2 regions of the Paenibacillus cucumis (ex Kampfer et al. 2016) genome follow, and region 2 is predicted to be linked to the other one. Evidence: a T-box and tRNA genes for the amino acid it is inferred to sense, from the RefSeq annotation. Region 2 holds a T-box; the other holds one or more tRNA genes.
The links. The T-box of region 2 lies ahead of H7T88_RS02135 (valine--tRNA ligase). A T-box ahead of a tRNA ligase gene usually reads a tRNA of that ligase, here a tRNA-Val.

Region 1: it has a tRNA-Val gene. The T-box ahead of H7T88_RS02135 (valine--tRNA ligase) is inferred to sense a tRNA for this amino acid. The anticodon was not compared.

What each region holds. Positions count from the first base shown of each region.
Region 1 covers NZ_JACLIC010000023.1:271,358-279,960, reverse strand. The annotation lists gene H7T88_RS14610 (recombinase family protein) at 1-498, opposite strand, end outside; tRNA gene H7T88_RS14605 (tRNA-Val) at 752-823, opposite strand; gene H7T88_RS14600 (hypothetical protein) at 1,019-1,300, shown strand; gene H7T88_RS14595 (GNAT family N-acetyltransferase) at 1,573-2,016, shown strand; gene H7T88_RS14590 (DUF3892 domain-containing protein) at 2,172-2,408, shown strand; gene H7T88_RS14585 (LexA family transcriptional regulator) at 2,514-2,795, opposite strand; gene H7T88_RS14580 (hypothetical protein) at 2,779-3,006, opposite strand; gene H7T88_RS14575 (DUF3889 domain-containing protein) at 3,159-3,476, opposite strand; gene H7T88_RS14570 (hypothetical protein) at 3,546-3,860, opposite strand; gene H7T88_RS14565 (manganese catalase family protein) at 4,146-5,048, shown strand; gene H7T88_RS29180 (DUF5071 domain-containing protein) at 5,203-5,439, opposite strand; gene H7T88_RS14555 (DUF5071 domain-containing protein) at 5,454-5,585, opposite strand; gene H7T88_RS14550 (Imm53 family immunity protein) at 5,596-5,718, opposite strand; gene H7T88_RS14545 (hypothetical protein) at 5,731-6,192, opposite strand; gene H7T88_RS14540 (barstar family protein) at 6,266-7,030, opposite strand; gene H7T88_RS14535 (hypothetical protein) at 7,162-7,743, opposite strand; gene H7T88_RS14530 (hypothetical protein) at 7,777-8,478, opposite strand; gene H7T88_RS14525 (hypothetical protein) at 8,565-8,603, opposite strand, start outside.
Region 2 covers NZ_JACLIC010000004.1:20,135-28,737, forward strand. The annotation lists gene hemL (glutamate-1-semialdehyde 2,1-aminomutase) at 1-289, shown strand, start outside; gene H7T88_RS02125 (RluA family pseudouridine synthase) at 286-1,206, shown strand; gene H7T88_RS02130 (LysM peptidoglycan-binding domain-containing protein) at 1,400-2,962, shown strand; T-box leader at 3,129-3,413, shown strand; gene H7T88_RS02135 (valine--tRNA ligase) at 3,473-6,136, shown strand; gene H7T88_RS02140 (bifunctional folylpolyglutamate synthase/dihydrofolate synthase) at 6,225-7,601, shown strand; gene murC (UDP-N-acetylmuramate--L-alanine ligase) at 7,607-8,603, shown strand, end outside.

The DNA of each region.
Region 1 (8,603 bases), on a different contig from region 2:
ATATGGTATACCGCCACCTCTAAATATGCCATCTTCCACCATTTGCATATGCTTTTCGTTCACGCGATTAGAAGTTCTTTTACTTTCTCCGCTCGACTGCCAGAATCTAAGATAGTTAGTCACCCTATCTGTATTTACTTCAATTTTTTGTTGCCCTTCTATTACAGACCACATTTCAATTCCTCTGTTTACAAACCACTCAAGTACAAATGGTGTCTCATCATCTTTTCTACCTAATCTATCAAACATGAATACTAGCAGTACATCGAATAATCCATTTTCAGCGTCATCTTTAGCCTGTTTAATTACATCTCGGTTGGAAGCAGATACTTTGAAACCTGAGACTCCTCTTTCAGAATATTCTTTTACTAACTTCCACCCCTCCTGCTTTTCAATCATTCTTCTACAAGCTCGCTGCTGCATTGGTATATCATTTCCATCCAACTGTCCTTTTGTAGATACGCGATATAGGGTTGCAACCCGTTTAATTTGCTTCAATTGATTCACCACCATATCTTTTTTCTGTTGTATATTCAGAACTCTCTATAACTGCTTTTACAATTAACTAGTACTTCGATTATAGCATTAAACCAATAAAATATATTAAAGACCACCCCATATTTTTGTAGGTAGTCTTCTGGTTCGTACCATATTCAGTTATCTTTCTAGATAGTAGTTTTTCATTTCAATTAAGATAAAGCAAAAAACAGCCGTTTATGGGCTGTCTCGGCTGTAAATATTGTTTTATGTATAGGACGAGTGGGGATCGAACCCACGACCCTTACCCTGTCAAGATAATGCTCTCCCGCTGAGCTATCGCCCTTCATTAAATAGATTATATACAGTTACAATTTTTGATTCAATTTGACGCCTCAATATAAATCAAAATCCAATGAAGTAACAGTATCATACCAAGTAAACGTGTTCATTGTCAATCATTAAATTGGTTTTAAATCATCCATATTGGAGCACAATAATGGAAAGCTTACAATATTCTGCAATAGGAGAATGTATAGTGATGATGAATAAAAATACTGACCAATCGCTTAATCCACACCATAACAATAAACAACTGAATAAATACTGGAAGCTCACTGCTACTCATGTTGCTGTTTTGCTCATTCTCGCCTGTACCTTGACTGGTTGCAGGCTGGAACGGGACGAGCATACGGTACAATTTCAGCAATTGCACCAACCGAATCAACAAAATGAATCGCTGCCTGTCTGGATGGACGTCTACTCCAAATCCGTAAATCAAGAGGTATACTCCCCTCAGGGAAACAGTGAGTTTTTGCCTTAAATAGCAGAATGAGATCTAGAGCCTTTATCAGAAGTACATACTCACTCTTCTTCATCCCATTTGCGTGAGTATGCCTTCTTGGTCACATAATATAACAAAGCGATCATTCCCGCCGACATAAGCAATGTAATGGTCATAATAGCCGCCATTCCCATGACTCTCTTCCTCCTCCAAAGTCCCAATATGTACCAAACTTAACTATACAGGAAAAGCATTTTTTTGTATAATGCAGTCTGAACTTGTGCGCATGGAGCAGAAAGAAGGAATCGAATTTGGCAGCAGAAATTAGTTATGTCACGACAGAAGAAGAATTGAAGCAGGCTCTTGGGATTCGCCGTCAGGTTTTTGTCATTGAGCAACAAGTGCCCGAAGAACTCGAAATAGATGAATACGATGTTATCAGTCCTGATGTGCATCATGTATTGCTTCATACCGATGGTCAGGCTGTTGCCACAGGGCGTCTCATCTATTACAGCAAAGATACGGCCAAAATGCAGCGAATTGCTGTACTGGAGTCCTACCGTTCGTTCGGGTATGGACGTGTGCTGCTGTTAGCGATGGAGGAGCTAGCTCGTGAGCTTGGATTAACCTATTCGCTCCTGGATGCCCAGTGTCAGGCGCAGAAATTTTACGATAAACTCGGTTATGAAGTGATTTCGGAAGAACCTTTTTACGATGCCGATATCCTACATGTCCGTATGAGAAAAAGCCTGTAGTCCAACAGAACAACTCCACAACACAGGCACTACATACATTACACAGCTATTCTCGAAATGTGGAATGTTGTAAAGAATGCATACTTCTCTCCAATTCGGACAGGCTAACAGGGTAAACCTATTCCCATTTGGTCATAGAAGGAGAGTGTGACATGATGGATCAGACAACACGCGAAACGTTCACAGCAGTACAAAAGAATGGTGACGGTGACTTGACCGCCTTCCAGACATCGACAGGCCGTATTCTGGATTATCAGCAAGCTCTGAACGAAGTGAAGGCTGGAACAATCGCTGGTGTGAATGTATTCAAAGGCAAGGATGGAGAAATGTATATTCGCGGCGATGCCGACGGCGACCCGACCAACAACCTTGACCAGCTTCCGAATTTCTGATAAATGCATTCATTATACAGCGCCAATCCTTACGGATTGGCGTTTTTGCTGTAACTTCTGCAGAAGTCTGCTACACCTAGGCGTACCTACTCGCTCCTCAACGAATCAGTAATCCGTAAAATATTTTACTGCATTGCCAGCAGGTTGAGCTTTTCGCACGGGCTTAGCTTCTTGTTCCCAGGCCTGCAAAATCTGTATGTTTTCCATCGTAGACGGTTGAGGCCAGGAGATATATCCTTTCTGTTCAAGCGACTGCAGTGACTCCCGGATGTGGGCCGGGTTGCGCCCTGTCTTGGTTTCCAGTTCATCCATACGTGGAATTCGCCGCTGCTGACCTGCATAGTTGACAATAATACGCAATATTTTACGTTCAAAGTCGTTCAGCATACTTCAGTTCTCCCTTCCGGTTCCGATCCGTTACAGGGCGCCATGCCAGAATATTCTGCTCCAGAAAAGTCCGGGGTAGTCCTTCCATGCCATCAGATGCCCGAATTACTCCGCCTCGCATGCTGTTGATTCGGATCTGCCGCTGCGTAATCTGTCCCGCACGATCCATGTACACAAGCTCCACCATCTGGCCAACATATTTCCCTAGCATGATCATCCCTCCAATAAGAACGTTTGTTTGTATTCATTATTATATGCGAACATAAGTTCTTTATTCAATAACAAAAAAAGGAATTTCGAAAAAAAAAACCAGACATACCCGGTGCAAGACGGAAGTCTGGTTCATCTGGTGAAGATCGAATATTAATGACGATCTGATTCGGAAAATTGCACTGTTTTTAACTGCTGCGTATTCGGATTAAAATCCACATTAACATAAACAGCAAATTGCTTGCCGTCTTTGGCACGAACCCACAGCTTGAACTGCTCTCTGGACTGATTCGCGCTAAGCGACGAACGGCCGATATGTTTGTAATCCAGAATGTCGACATTGTACTTCGTTTGGGTTTCCTTCACGGCGATGATGCCCCATTTCGCATAATCCGGAATGTTGCTGCTTGCTGCCGAAATGGTCGTTGAGATGCCTGCGAAACCTAGAACAAGTGTTAATACCATTATCATAAGCACTCTCATGCATTTCACCCCTTGGGAGAATGTGTTTGCTGATATCGTGCCCGTTCGGATTGCATTTTACACCCAGATTCGAAAAATCCAGATCGCTGGCAACAGCCAAAATGGAACAACCGGCATCAGTTTAACCAATGAATCAACCTCGGAAATATTACTGAAGCTCATCCCCCAATCCCCGGAAAGTAAATGCCGCTCTGCCTGGGACTCTTCTGTAGGCTCTAAACCATACTTCTCCATAAGCATTTGCCTTGTCTGTTCATCCACCTGAACATCATTCCCCACACCGCTTGCTGCGACATGTGCACTGTTTATGTAAGTTAATATCATCATTAAACTCACTATTGAACATACGATATGTATCCATCTAAATCTCATATGTATTCCTCCCCTTCTACTTCGAATCCATGACCAAAGATCAACGCAACACTTAAAACAACTTGTCTGATTGTACATAATATTCGTGAAAATGGAAATACCAAACGAACCATTCAACACGTCCTTCAAGCATGCGTAGCAAATATTACATGCCCCTTTAGACCCATTTAATAGTTTATCTGTTTAAAAAATCCATAGACCGTGTAATGGGCTTTGACTGACCAAGCTGAATCCAACGTCCGCCCGAGTCCATTTTCATCCCATATTCAAGGAGGTTATATCTGCATGTTCAAACGTCTGGATGAAATTCTGATTGAAATTCCCAACGTCGAAAAGCCTGATCCCAATGCAGCAGCAGCTATACAGGAATTGCTTGGTGGTAAATTTGGAGAAATGTCCACACTGAACAACTATCTCTACCAATCCTTTAATTTTCGCTCCAAAGAAAAACTGAAGCCTTTCTACGACCTCGTCATGAGTATTACGGCCGAAGAATTGGGACATGTTGAACTGGTATCCCATGGGATCAATCATTGTCTCCGAGGATCAACCGAATATAAAGAACCTGATCAGACACCGCTGGGTTCCGTCAAGGATGCAAGACTTTCGTATCATTTCCTGGCAGGCGCACAAGGCGCGATGCCTTTTGATTCGATGGGTAATCCGTGGACAGGTGCCAATGTCTTCAACAGTGGCAATCTGGTAGAGGATTTGTTGCATAATTTCTTCCTCGAATGTGGGGCACGTACGCACAAGATGAAAGTATACGAAATGACGGATCATCCTGCCGTCCGCGAAGTTGTTGGTTTCCTGCTCGTGCGCGGAGGTGTACATGTGGTGGCTTATGCTAAAGCGATTGAAATTGCAACAGGTGTCAATGTGACCAAACTGATCCCGATCCCTTCTCTGGATAACAAAGCCTTCAACGAGGCTCGTAAATACGAAGAAAAAGGCGTACACACCAAGCTGTACACCTATAGTGATAAAGACTTCAATGCCATCGACCAGATCTGGAAAGGCACGCATCCCGAAGATGGAAAACCTCTAGAGGTCATTCAGGGCATTCCTCAAGGCTTCCCTATTCCAGAAGCTCCGGCGGTGGAAGAAGAATTTGCGCCAGGCATCTCTCATGAAGACTTCAAAGAGATTGCACGTCGTCTGAAGATGGCGGGGAATATTGTGGATTAAGGAGCAGGTTGTAGTTGGCCTATATGAAAAAAGCCCTCAAACTCCACTGTTTGAATGCAGTAAAGGTCTGAGGGCCTTTTGAATAAATAAATAAATTGAGTATGTAGTTAACTCATTAACAAGCAATTTTCGGACAAACGCACCGATTTCACGACTATATCTTGTTAAGCAAAGGGATGATAATTTCATCCATCTCCTCAAGTAATTCGCTATCTGTAGGGTGCTCTAATATTCTTTTCAGATCAGATTTTAACATACGAAGACATTCTGAGGGTAATCGGGAGATTAGGCCTGTTAGCATAAAATATTCCCAAGTAGAGTCTCTTGTTTGAAATACATATTGAATGTGAGGAATCAATTCGTCTCCGAATCTTAACAGCAAATCCTCCACGGCTTCGAAATCGGCTAATTCCCATCCTGCAACCACTCCATAATTTCGGGTAAAATATCTCTAAGTTCGTCGTTACTCCGTTTGGCAAGTTTCTCTACGGATTCGACATCAAATTTATCTTTAGGTAACATCGTTCTGATATTCATTCGTTATTCCTCAGGAAATTCCGGCATACCAGCCCGGATTATCGATCGTTTGAATTTTCACACCATACACATGCTCCCATTCTCCATCACAGTTCTGATCATACCTGTGTTGAATCCACGCTAAAGTCTCCATAACTAACCTCTCCTAATCTTCATGTAGCTGTTCCACTCCGTGAATCCGATTCAATTCCATTGCCAGCTCTTGAAACTGCGCTTCTTCCAATCCAGCAATAGAAAATTCGTAGTATTCAACATTCTCAAATATCCGGAATCCATATTTTATTGCCCGCTCTCCATCTGGGAGAGGATCGAACACAATAACGTTAACAGCACAACCTTCATGTTGAACAAAAAATTCAATCTCATGGGCATTTTGAATGATGAAACAATCCACTTGTCCCGTCCGCGTTGTAAGTTCTTTGAAAGGCAACATTCTTGTCTGAAGCACAGTGTCATACTTCCGGCCTAACTTCTGTGTAATTTCATACGAGTCCTGGTATATAACAATTCCGATTGGGAATGGATGCGCATAAAATACACGGATAATCTCAATCGCTTTTTGAGCCCGGCTTTTATCTATGGGGAATGAGAAATAGTAATTATTCATGAACAACCTCTCTATTTATGTACTATTTATTTACTATCTATTTTTGATCAGATTACCCATGATTCTTATAAGATCAACTAAAGACTAACGTTACATTTCCATCCGCTAGCACTTCTTTTAACTGTTGAAAATAACCCTCATTTGAACACCTTTCATGATCTACATTTTGAAGAATAATTACGAATGGTGCTATGGCTCCAAATCCACCACATAAGCAGTCGGACAAACTATCCAAGTTAAATCCATAGTATCCCCCTGGACCGTTAACTGCCTCACCTAATGCACAATAAAAAGAAGCGGAGTCCTCGATGTTAGTCGCATCCATGTGATATATGCCATTCTGTCGCTCCTGAGAATGAAGCTGGGTTCCTCGATATAATCGGGCAACTTCTAGCCATCCAATTCGTTGTTCTAGAGATAGTCCTACCCATTCGTTCGTTTTAGCTAGAGGTTTTCTTCGCATATTCCAAATGAGTATACTCTCTTCTGTTGCCACTTGGTACAAATCCCCAACCAGTTCAAACTGTGTTAAAACTTCATTAAATTCTGTAAATCGATTATATGAAAGAGGTTCTCTGAGAAAAAAATAATATGATCCCATTGGCTTTTCTTCGTGATCAAGAATAGTGATCTCTATGTTGTTAACACTCATTTTTTTCTCCTTACAGTATGCTACAAACTCATCATTATATTGAAAATGAACTAGCGTTACTTTATGAAAGTCCTCATCACCTACGGTCTCGATAAAGTTTCCAGTCAACCCAACCAAATCCAAGGATTTTCCAATAGTCATACCACTCTTATCATCAACTAACGAATACCGATTGATCATGATCATCTATTATATAAACTCCTTTAAAATGGTGTGAACGTTCCGAGAACATCAAACTCAAGCGAAACTTACCTTAGTTGGTAACTTTCTTCAAAATACGAAGCGTTATGAACGATGATGGAGCATTGGCTAATACATTATAAATATTCCTTCCAAACATTAAATACATCAATTAATTGTCTTTCATTACTTCTGTTTCTTAAATATCTCAGAGAGATATTATAAACAATTGCAATTGGATTCATTTCTACTTTCCCAAACCCTTTAATAACTGGGCGGTTCACATATACATAATTTTTAGGCGTATGAACTACTCCCCAGTCAAGGCTAGAAAATAAATTAATAAAAACAGTACCAAAATATATTCCTATATCAATAATGATTGAACTAGTTTCTTCACTGAACTTTTTAGAATTTTCTTTTAGCACCTCATCTCTTAACCATTCGGGTGTCATACTAATTTCTTCTTCCAATTCTTCCGCCGTCTTTGGGACCATCGTAATTTGAGGAATAAACCATCTCCATAAAATCCCTAAAGATTTTTCTGATAAGTCCAAGTCATTTGGAGATGAACCTGTCGTCTCATGGTAAAAGGCTCTAAGTACTTCTATTCTTTTTGGAATCTCAGAAGTAAACCACCCAAGATAAGTCCTAGCTTCTAATTTTGTCATAAGCTCAAAGGGTACCACTTCGAAAGGAGCTATCATTTTTTCATACATAAAATCAACTCATTTCAGCCAAATAATTATCCTTCAACCTTCTAATACATATGCAATATCTTCGAAATATCTCTTTAGTGACAGATTTTTCTCTTTAATCACATTATTCACTAATGTATGAGGCCAACGCTTAAACGCAGGAATACCACCCATGTTATATACTCTCGGCCCTTTTTCTGCGTCATATATCCATTGCCCACCGAATTGATTCCTGATTATTTCACCAAAACAATAACTAATATTATAAATTTCATCTTCCACAAGTCCTTTTATAACAAGCTGATCCAATATCTCAATGCTCTCCGAGCTATGCAGATTAAGTTTATTTTTATTTACAAAATCTTCAATAGAATTTCTCCAGTTTTCCTCTAAATAATTGGGCGCAGCAGGTGGAATGAATTCTGTATTTTTAGCAAACCAAGGTAATGCAAATTGTTCTATAATTTCTAGAAAATGTTTAAAAACACTTCTTAGTTCTTCTTTATCTTGATATACGTACCACTCATTTACTTGATGCCTCTCAAGCTTAGTGCTACTTACAGATTTCGAACCTGTTTGAAAGGTACAGCGGATTGCATTGGATTCCCAATTGCTTTTATCAATCTCAATATATTCTTGAACATATCCTTCTCTAGATCTAACAAAAACCCAAGGATTAGAAGAACCCTCAAACTCAAACGAAAGTTCTTTTAAACTACCCTGCAACTCTTTTAAAAGTATCTTAGTAAGGTTCATAACTTTCGCCGTTTCTTCAAGTGATCACATTGTATTTCTATATGCATATAAAACAACTCTCAAAGACCCTTCCATCAGACGGATCATTATCTGAAATACAATTCATTTCGCATAGCTGTATTCCT
Region 2 (8,603 bases):
TTTGCAGGCTGGATTCGAGAAAAATGCAGCAGAAGCAGGTGTGGCGGTAACAATTAACCGTGTCGGTTCAATGGTGTGCCCATTCTTCAGTGCTGTACCGGTAACGAATTATGATATTGCCAAAGAAAGCAACCTGGATCAGTTCCGCCGTTATTTTGCAGCGATGATTGATCAAGGCGTTAGCGTGGCGCCGTCCCAGTATGAAGGGATGTTTGTGTCCGGTGTGCATACGGAGCAGGATATCGAGGATACCATTGAGGCCAACCGTAAGGCTTTGCAGTCGCTATGAGTATAAAAAGCTGGAAACGTCGCGGTCAATGGCTTGAGCTGATGCCAGGCAAGGCGGTGACTGGAAAAGAGGACAGACAAGCTGCTGCTGAACAGTGGCTCCTGTCTGAACTCAAGTTCCCGGAGAAGTTGCTGCGTCAGCTCAAGGCAACCCAGGGAGTACAGCTAGCAGGGGACCGGCTTCGGCTGGCCCTTTTTGCTGTGCAACCGCTGGGTGTGGAGACACGCTGGGCTGATCTGGATGTATTGTATGAGGATGATTTCTGTCTCGTCGTGCACAAACCGGCCGGTATGAAGCTTCATCCGGATGGAAGTCGTGAAGAACAGGTCGTTACGCTGGATCATGCGGTAGCTTCGTATTATGAGATCAATGGGATCGAGACCAGTGTACGTCATGTTCATCGTCTGGATGAAGATACGACCGGTCCTGTTTTATATGCCAAAAATGCTTTTGCGCTCGCGAAACTGGATGAAGCGATGCGTCTCAAAGCAATTGATCGTCAGTATGTTGCTATCACAGGCGGACAAGTACCCAGTGATCTCCGCAAGATTGATGCGCCGATTGGTAAGGACAGGCACCACAAGCAACGCAGACGTGTCTCCGAAGGAGGCCAGGATGCAATTACTCATGTGGACATCGTGCATGTATGGGAGAGGGCAACGCTGGTACGTCTGAAGCTGGAAACAGGGCGTACACACCAGATTCGCGTGCATCTCAGCTATGCTGGCTACCCTCTTGTCGGTGACAAACTGTACGGGGGGCGTTCGGACATCATAGGCAGGCAGGCATTGCATGGCGAAGTGCTGAGCTTTAACCATCCATTAACCGGAGCCTTAATTGAAGTACAAGACCCCTGGCCAGCGGATTTTGAACAATTGGCAGCGAGGGAGAGTCATAGCGTAGAAGGACAGACCTGATTTACTGGGTCTGTTTTTTTGTTTTTGGCTTTCTAAGGTGTTTAAAAAGTGTAGCAAACAGAACGGGCTTTTTTAACAAAGGTGGCATGCCCACCCTAGTTCAGGCATATAGATGGGTAACGAAGGATTGGACCATGGATCAGTCCCATGAGAAGGATCATGGTGAACATATGCCGAAAGGAGGACGCCACCTTTGTTGAATCAACCATACGGTTTGCGGTTCGATATTTATGAGCGCGTTCATTTGTCTGAGGGAGTGCCTGCCATTGAGGAATTGGAGGAAATTGAACTCTATCCGCGTATTCAGGTGATTGGACAGGACGACCATGCCACCTTGAGGGGGCATCTGCTACTTACAGGAACATACCGGGGGGAGAGCGAGGATTCGGAGGAATTAAAGCATTTTATTCCAGTCGAAATTACCGTGCCATTGAACCGGGTTAGATCCATTGATGATATTTCAATCGAGATTGAAAATTTTGATGTAGACCTGTTATCCAGTCGAAGTCTGAACATTACAGGTGTATTGTCCCTGCGAGGGATTGAAGGTTTCCCGGTCGAGGAGCCACAAGTGTGGTCGGCAGATGAATTCACGGTTGTTCATTCCCCCGAGGCTCAGCCTGACAGCAGAGAGAACGAATTGAGTCAGACAGAGCAGTCCGAGCTGTTGGAGCTGTCGGAACAAGCCGGGTTGCGTAACGAAGAGCAAGAGCTGGCGAATGCGGCTGAGCTTGTTGCATATGGTTCTCCGGAATCTGCTGATTTGTCGCCAAGAAGTGAACAGCAATCAGGGTATGAAGAACTATCGCAAGCCTACTGGAACCAGTCATCTGCCGAGCCACTACCATCTGATGTTGCTTCAACGGATGAATCGGATGAAAATAGATTGCCTGATTCAGATGAGGGGATTGTACCATCACAGGCATCACATGAAATGCATGAAGTCCCTTCTCCAATCTCGTCATTCATGGCTGAAACGGCTGACAGACTAGCTTCTTATCCTGAAGCGGAGCCATTGCTTCCGATAGAAGATGAAGCCTCAGCATGGTCTGAACCTTCGGTAAATAGTGTATCCGAAAATTCAGGATTATGGAGTTCAGAGGCTTCTGAGCAGGCGCGTTCTGAAGCAGCTTGGAAACCTCTTGAAGAGACCACGCCTGAGGTATGGCACTTTGAAGAAGCGCGGTCAAGTGGTTCGCAAGAAGAGCAGTTCATTTCGAATGCTGTGGCACAGCCGCAGACCGAGAACTGGCAAGATGTATTTGCTGGATCTGAACCGGCTCAGCCCGAAGAAGATCGGCCTTCACTGGAAGTGGCAGAGGAAGCCTCGCTGTTACAGAATGAGGAATTCCTCCCTGAGGCAATAGCTGAGGCGGAAGACAAGCCAGAGCTTAAGGTTGCTTTTGGTAGCAAGAAAGAATCGTCACGAAGAGAAGAAGAAGGCGTGGGCATTTCTTCCCTGTTATCATCCGGCCGGGCCGTCCGTGAAGTTGAGGGTGAACGCAGTGAGGAGGTTTCAGATGGAGTTGTTTCGGAAGAGGATCGTCAGGCAGAAGATGTAGAATGGAAAAATCTGTTCCTGGGTACGATTGTGGATCAGACGCCATTCCGCAAAGTCAAGCTGTGCATCGTACAGCGCGAAGAAACACTCGATGCCATTGCAGACAGATATCAGCTTAGCACCAGGGAGCTTCAGTTATATAATCGATTAACTGAACAGGTTGTTGAAGAAGGACAGATTCTATACATTCCTTAGTCACTAGGTTCAGGATACCGTATCCTATAAAACAGCCCGTAATTCCTCATAGGAATTGCGGGTTGTACCTGTTTTTGAACATTTTGGTTATCTAATAACCTCGTTCCGCTGTTGTCAGGTTGACTATCACGCACGAGCAAGGTATGATGTGTTTAGGATTTTTTGAATAATGACGTGGATCGGGAGTAGTAGACAGTATGACCTTTCAGAGAGTGGGATCGATGCGCTGTGAGATTCCGCAGGAACCAACTGATCGAAGTCGCCCGGGAGTTGCCTGTTTGAGTACTGGAGGTGGATGTAATACAATCATTAACCTCGGAGGTAGGATAGGCCGGTCGCAGCCGTTATCTGCTTGAAGTGTCACGCCGTCCGATTGAGAGCATGAACCATGATCTCTGTTATCAGCGTGAAACAAAGGTGGTACCGCGAAAGCTAACCTTTCGTCCTTTGATGGATGAAAGGTTTTTTTGTTTTTTTAGCGATGAAGATGACGTAACGGAGGAATGAAACATGTCTGAACAAAAAAAAGCAACAACTGAAATGCCGACGACTTACGATCCGAAGGCGGCAGAAGATAAATGGTACTCCACCTGGACGGAGCGCGGGTATTTCCAAGCGGGTAAACGCAAGGATGCCGAGCCATATACCATTGTAATTCCACCACCGAACGTAACAGGTATGCTTCACATTGGTCATGCACTTGACTTTACCCTGCAGGATATCCTCATTCGTACAAAACGGATGCAGGGTTATGACGCACTTTGGTTGCCAGGTTCCGACCACGCAGGTATTGCGACTCAGACGAAAGTGGAACAGAAGCTGCGTGAAGATGGATTGACGCGTTATGATCTGGGACGTGAGAAGTTTCTGGAGAAAGTCTGGGATTGGAAAGACCAGTACGCTACAACCATTCGTCAGCAATGGGGCAAAATGGGTCTGTCTCTCGACTACTCCCGTGAACGTTTTACGCTGGATGAAGGTCTATCCAAAGCGGTGCGTAAAGTATTTGTGCAGTTATATGAGAAAGGTCTTATTTATCGCGGTAAACGTATCATTAACTGGGATCCGGTGAATCGTACTGCGCTCTCGGATATTGAGGTTGAATATAAGGAAGTTCAGGGTCATCTCTATCATCTACGTTATCCGCTCAAAGACGGGAGTGGTCACATTACTGTGGCAACGACACGTCCGGAAACGATGCTGGGTGATTCTGCTGTTGCCGTTCATCCTAAAGATGAACGTTATGCAGACATGATCGGTAAAACACTCGTATTGCCAATCATCGGTCGTGAGATTCCAGTCATTGCGGATGACTACGTAGACAAAGAGTTCGGTAGCGGTGCAGTGAAAATCACACCTGCGCATGATCCGAATGACTTTGAAGTAGGTTTACGTCATGACTTGCCTCAAATTACCGTTATGGATGAAAGTGGAACAATGAATGCGGAAGCTGGCAAATATCAGGGGCTGGATCGTAGCGAATGCCGCAAACAGATCGTGGCTGATCTGAAAGAACAAGGTGTCCTGATTAATATTGAAGATCATATGCACCAGGTTGGACACAGTGAGCGCACCGGAGCAGTAGTGGAGCCTTACTTGTCCACACAATGGTTCGTAGAGATGAAACCACTCGCGGAGAGAGCAATCAAAAAGCAGCAAAGCGGCGAAGGGGTTAACTTTGTTCCGGATCGTTTTGAGAAAACGTATCTGAACTGGATTGAAAACGTTCGTGACTGGTGTATTTCCCGTCAACTGTGGTGGGGACATCGTATTCCTGCTTGGTACGATGAAGAAACAGGTGAAGTGATTGTATCCGCAGAAGATCCAACAACATTGCCTGAATATGCAGGGCGCAAGCTGAAACAGGATGAGGACGTTCTGGATACGTGGTTTAGCTCGGCACTATGGCCGTTCTCTACATTGGGCTGGCCTGAAAATACAGATGATCTGCAGCGTTATTATCCAACAAATGTACTCGTTACAGGTTATGACATCATTTATTTCTGGGTGGCGCGTATGATCTTCACTGCTCTGGAATTTACGGATGAAATTCCGTTCAAGGATGTACTGATGCATGGTCTTGTACGTGACGCTGATGGACGTAAGATGTCCAAGTCTCTTGGGAACGGTGTAGATCCGCTGGATGTTATCGAGAAGTACGGTGCAGATGCGATGCGTTACATGATCTCGACCAGCAGTACTCCGGGACAGGATTTGCGTTTCCGCTGGGAGCGGGTCGAGCAGGCTCGTAACTTCGCCAACAAAATCTGGAATGCTTCCCGCTTTGCGTTGATGAATCTGGAAGGTTTCACTTATGAAGATCGTGACATCAGCGGTGAGCTTGGAACAGCGGATTATTGGATTTTGCACCGCCTCAACGAAACTTCCCGAGATATTACGCGTCTAATCGATGCGTATGAGTTTGGGGAAACAGGGCGTGTATTGTACAACTTTATCTGGGATGATCTGTGTGACTGGTACATCGAATTCGCCAAGCTGTCATTCTACGGAGAAGATCCGGTTGCGAAAAAGAAAACACAATCGGTGCTGGCCTACGTGCTGGATCAGACCATGCGCCTGATTCATCCGTTCATGCCATACATCTCTGAAGAGATCTGGCAACATCTGCCTCATGAGGGAGAGACCATTACACTTGCTTCCTGGCCAGTATACGACCCTGCGCTGGAGAATCCGGGAGCTGTTGCGGAGATGAACTTGCTGATGGATACCATTCGCGCTGTTCGGAACATCCGTGCCGAAGTGAATGTGCCGATGAGCAAAAAGATCGAATTAATGGTCAAAGCGAACAGTGAAGAAGCATCTAGTATTATCGAACGCAACAGTCATTACATCAAACGCTTCTGTAATACATCCGAATTCGAGAGCGGATTGGATCTGAGTTCACCAGACAAAGCCATGACAGCGATCATCACGGGAGCGGAATTGTACTTGCCGCTCGCAGGTCTGATTGATATTGAGCAGGAAGTAGCTCGTCTGGAGAAAGAACTTCAGAACCTTGAAGGTGAAGTACTCCGTGTGGAGAAAAAACTGGCGAATGAGGGATTCGTAGCGAAGGCTCCTGCTAAAGTTATCGAGGAAGAACGCGCCAAACAAGCGGATTATTCGGATAAACGGGATAAAGTCATCGCACGAATCAAAGAGCTCAAAGGGTAATATCAAAAAGGGGCGGATGGAACGCTTTTGGCGCCATCCGGCTGCTTTTTTCAATCTTCAATCAAACAGGGAACTGAAGGTGAATCAGATGACGGAATTAAACGGGACAGATAAAGCTACTCCTTTACAGACGTATGATGAGGCCGTGGATTGGATCAATGGCCTTATTCCTTTTGGTATCAGGCCTGGGCTTGAACGTATTGAAAGCCTGATGTCACAGCTTGGTAATCCGCACCAACGGCTCAAATTCATTCATGTCGCGGGAACGAACGGTAAAGGTTCGACTTGCGCTTTTTTGACGTCAGTACTGCTTCAAGCGGGATATGACGTTGGAACGTTTACATCACCTTATATCACCAAGTTTACAAACCGTTTTCAATATAACGGTGAAGACATCCCAGAAGAGACATTGTTAAAGCTGTCGAATCGTTTGCTTCCTCTCGTAAAAGAAATGGCGTCAACACCGCTCGGATCACCGACGATGTTTGAAGTATCGACGGCACTGGCACTGCTATATTATGCGGAAGAGTGTTACCCCGATATTGTAGTATGGGAGACTGGGCTTGGGGGAAGGATGGACGTAACGAATATTGTTACTCCCGTTGTGTCCGTCATCACCAATATCGGTATGGATCATACGGATATCCTTGGAGATACCGTTGAGCAGATTGCACATGAAAAGGCGGGCATCATTAAGCCGGGTGTACCCGTTGTAACCTGTGCTGTACAACCTGAAGCCGTAAAGGTCATTCAGGAGAGAGCGAAGCGATTGCAATCAACGGTGTACTTGGCTGGGGACCAATTTTCATACCAAAGACTTGAAAGTAGCAAGGATGGACAAACGCTTCAGTTCTCCGGTCCATTCCGTGATCTGAATATTCACATTCGTATGCAAGGTGTATATCAATGTGATAATGCTGTTGCTGCATTAATGTCTCTTGAATTACTAAGACAATATATGGCATTTATGCTGGATGAAGACGATATTAAACTTGGTTTTGAGAATGCCTTCTGGGCGGGAAGATTTGAGAAAGTCAGTGACAATCCACTGATTGTACTCGATGGAGCGCATAATCCTGAAGGGGCAGAATCGCTTGCCAAGAGCATTATCGACGGTTATCCCCAAAAAAAGTTAATTTTGATGATGGGTATGCTGGCGAATAAGCATCACGAAGCATATTTGCAGCATATACTGCCACTAGTGGATACGCTGATCCTGACCGAGCCAGATTTCCGCCGTAAAATGGCTGCAACCGAATTGTTGCAGATTGTCGAACGGGTACGTCCCGCCATTGCGAAGCAGGAACTGGATATCATCGTCGAGCCGAACTGGGCAAAGGCACTTGATCTATTGAAGTCACGGACGGAAGCGGAGGATCTGGGGGTGGTTTCCGGCACGCTTTATCTGATTGCGGACGTGCGGGCGGCCCTTTTGCATCAAACCGATTCTGAAAAAGGTTGGTGAAAGTTTTGTTAAACACATCGGAACATGTTCATTTTATAGGGATTGGCGGTTATGGCATGAGTGCCATCGCCCGGGTTATGCTGGAGATGGGATATACCGTTACCGGATCGGATGTCGCTTCACAGGAGTTGACAGAGAAGTTGGCAGCCAAAGGGGCGAAAATATATATTGGACATACCGCGGAGCATGTGAACGGGGCGGATCTTGTCGTTTACTCTACAGCAGCTCCTGCGGATAATGTGGAACGTGTAGCTGCGGAGCAGCTAAACATACCAATCCTTCATCGCGCTCAAATGCTGGCACGTCTGTTAAACGAGCGCAAAGGCGTGGCCGTTGCAGGTGCGCATGGCAAAACGACAACTTCTTCCATGATCGCACTGGTTATGGAGCAATGTGAAATAGATCCTACCTATATTATAGGTGGAGAAATCATGAATTTGGGAACCAATGCCAAAGCAGGTCAAGGCGAGTGGGTTGTCGCGGAAGCGGACGAGAGCGATGGCTCTTTTTTACAGTACCATCCTTGGCTTGGCATCGTAACGAACATTGAAGCTGACCATCTAGAGAATTATAACAGTGACTTCGAGGAACTAAAGAAAGCCTATGTACAGTTCCTCAGTCAGATTCGTCCAGAGGGCACAGCCATTGTATGCGCTGATGATGAAAATGTGCAGGCTATTTTGCCGCATCTCAAGTCTCGCATTACAACTTACGGCATCGAGCAGGCTGCTGATTACACAGCTACAGATATCGTTCTCGGGGATCGCCGTATCTCGTTCACCATGAATCATCGAGGTACAGCGATGGGAACAGTGGAGTTGTCAGTACCTGGTAAACACAACGTCTACAATGCGATGGCTACGGTTATTACCTGTCTTGAAGCAGGCATTCCGTTTGAGAAGATTACAGCAGCTATCGTGCAATTCCATGGGGCGAAACGCAGATTTCAGGTGTTGGGTGAGGCGCGTGATATGCTCATTATCGACGATTACGCTCATCACC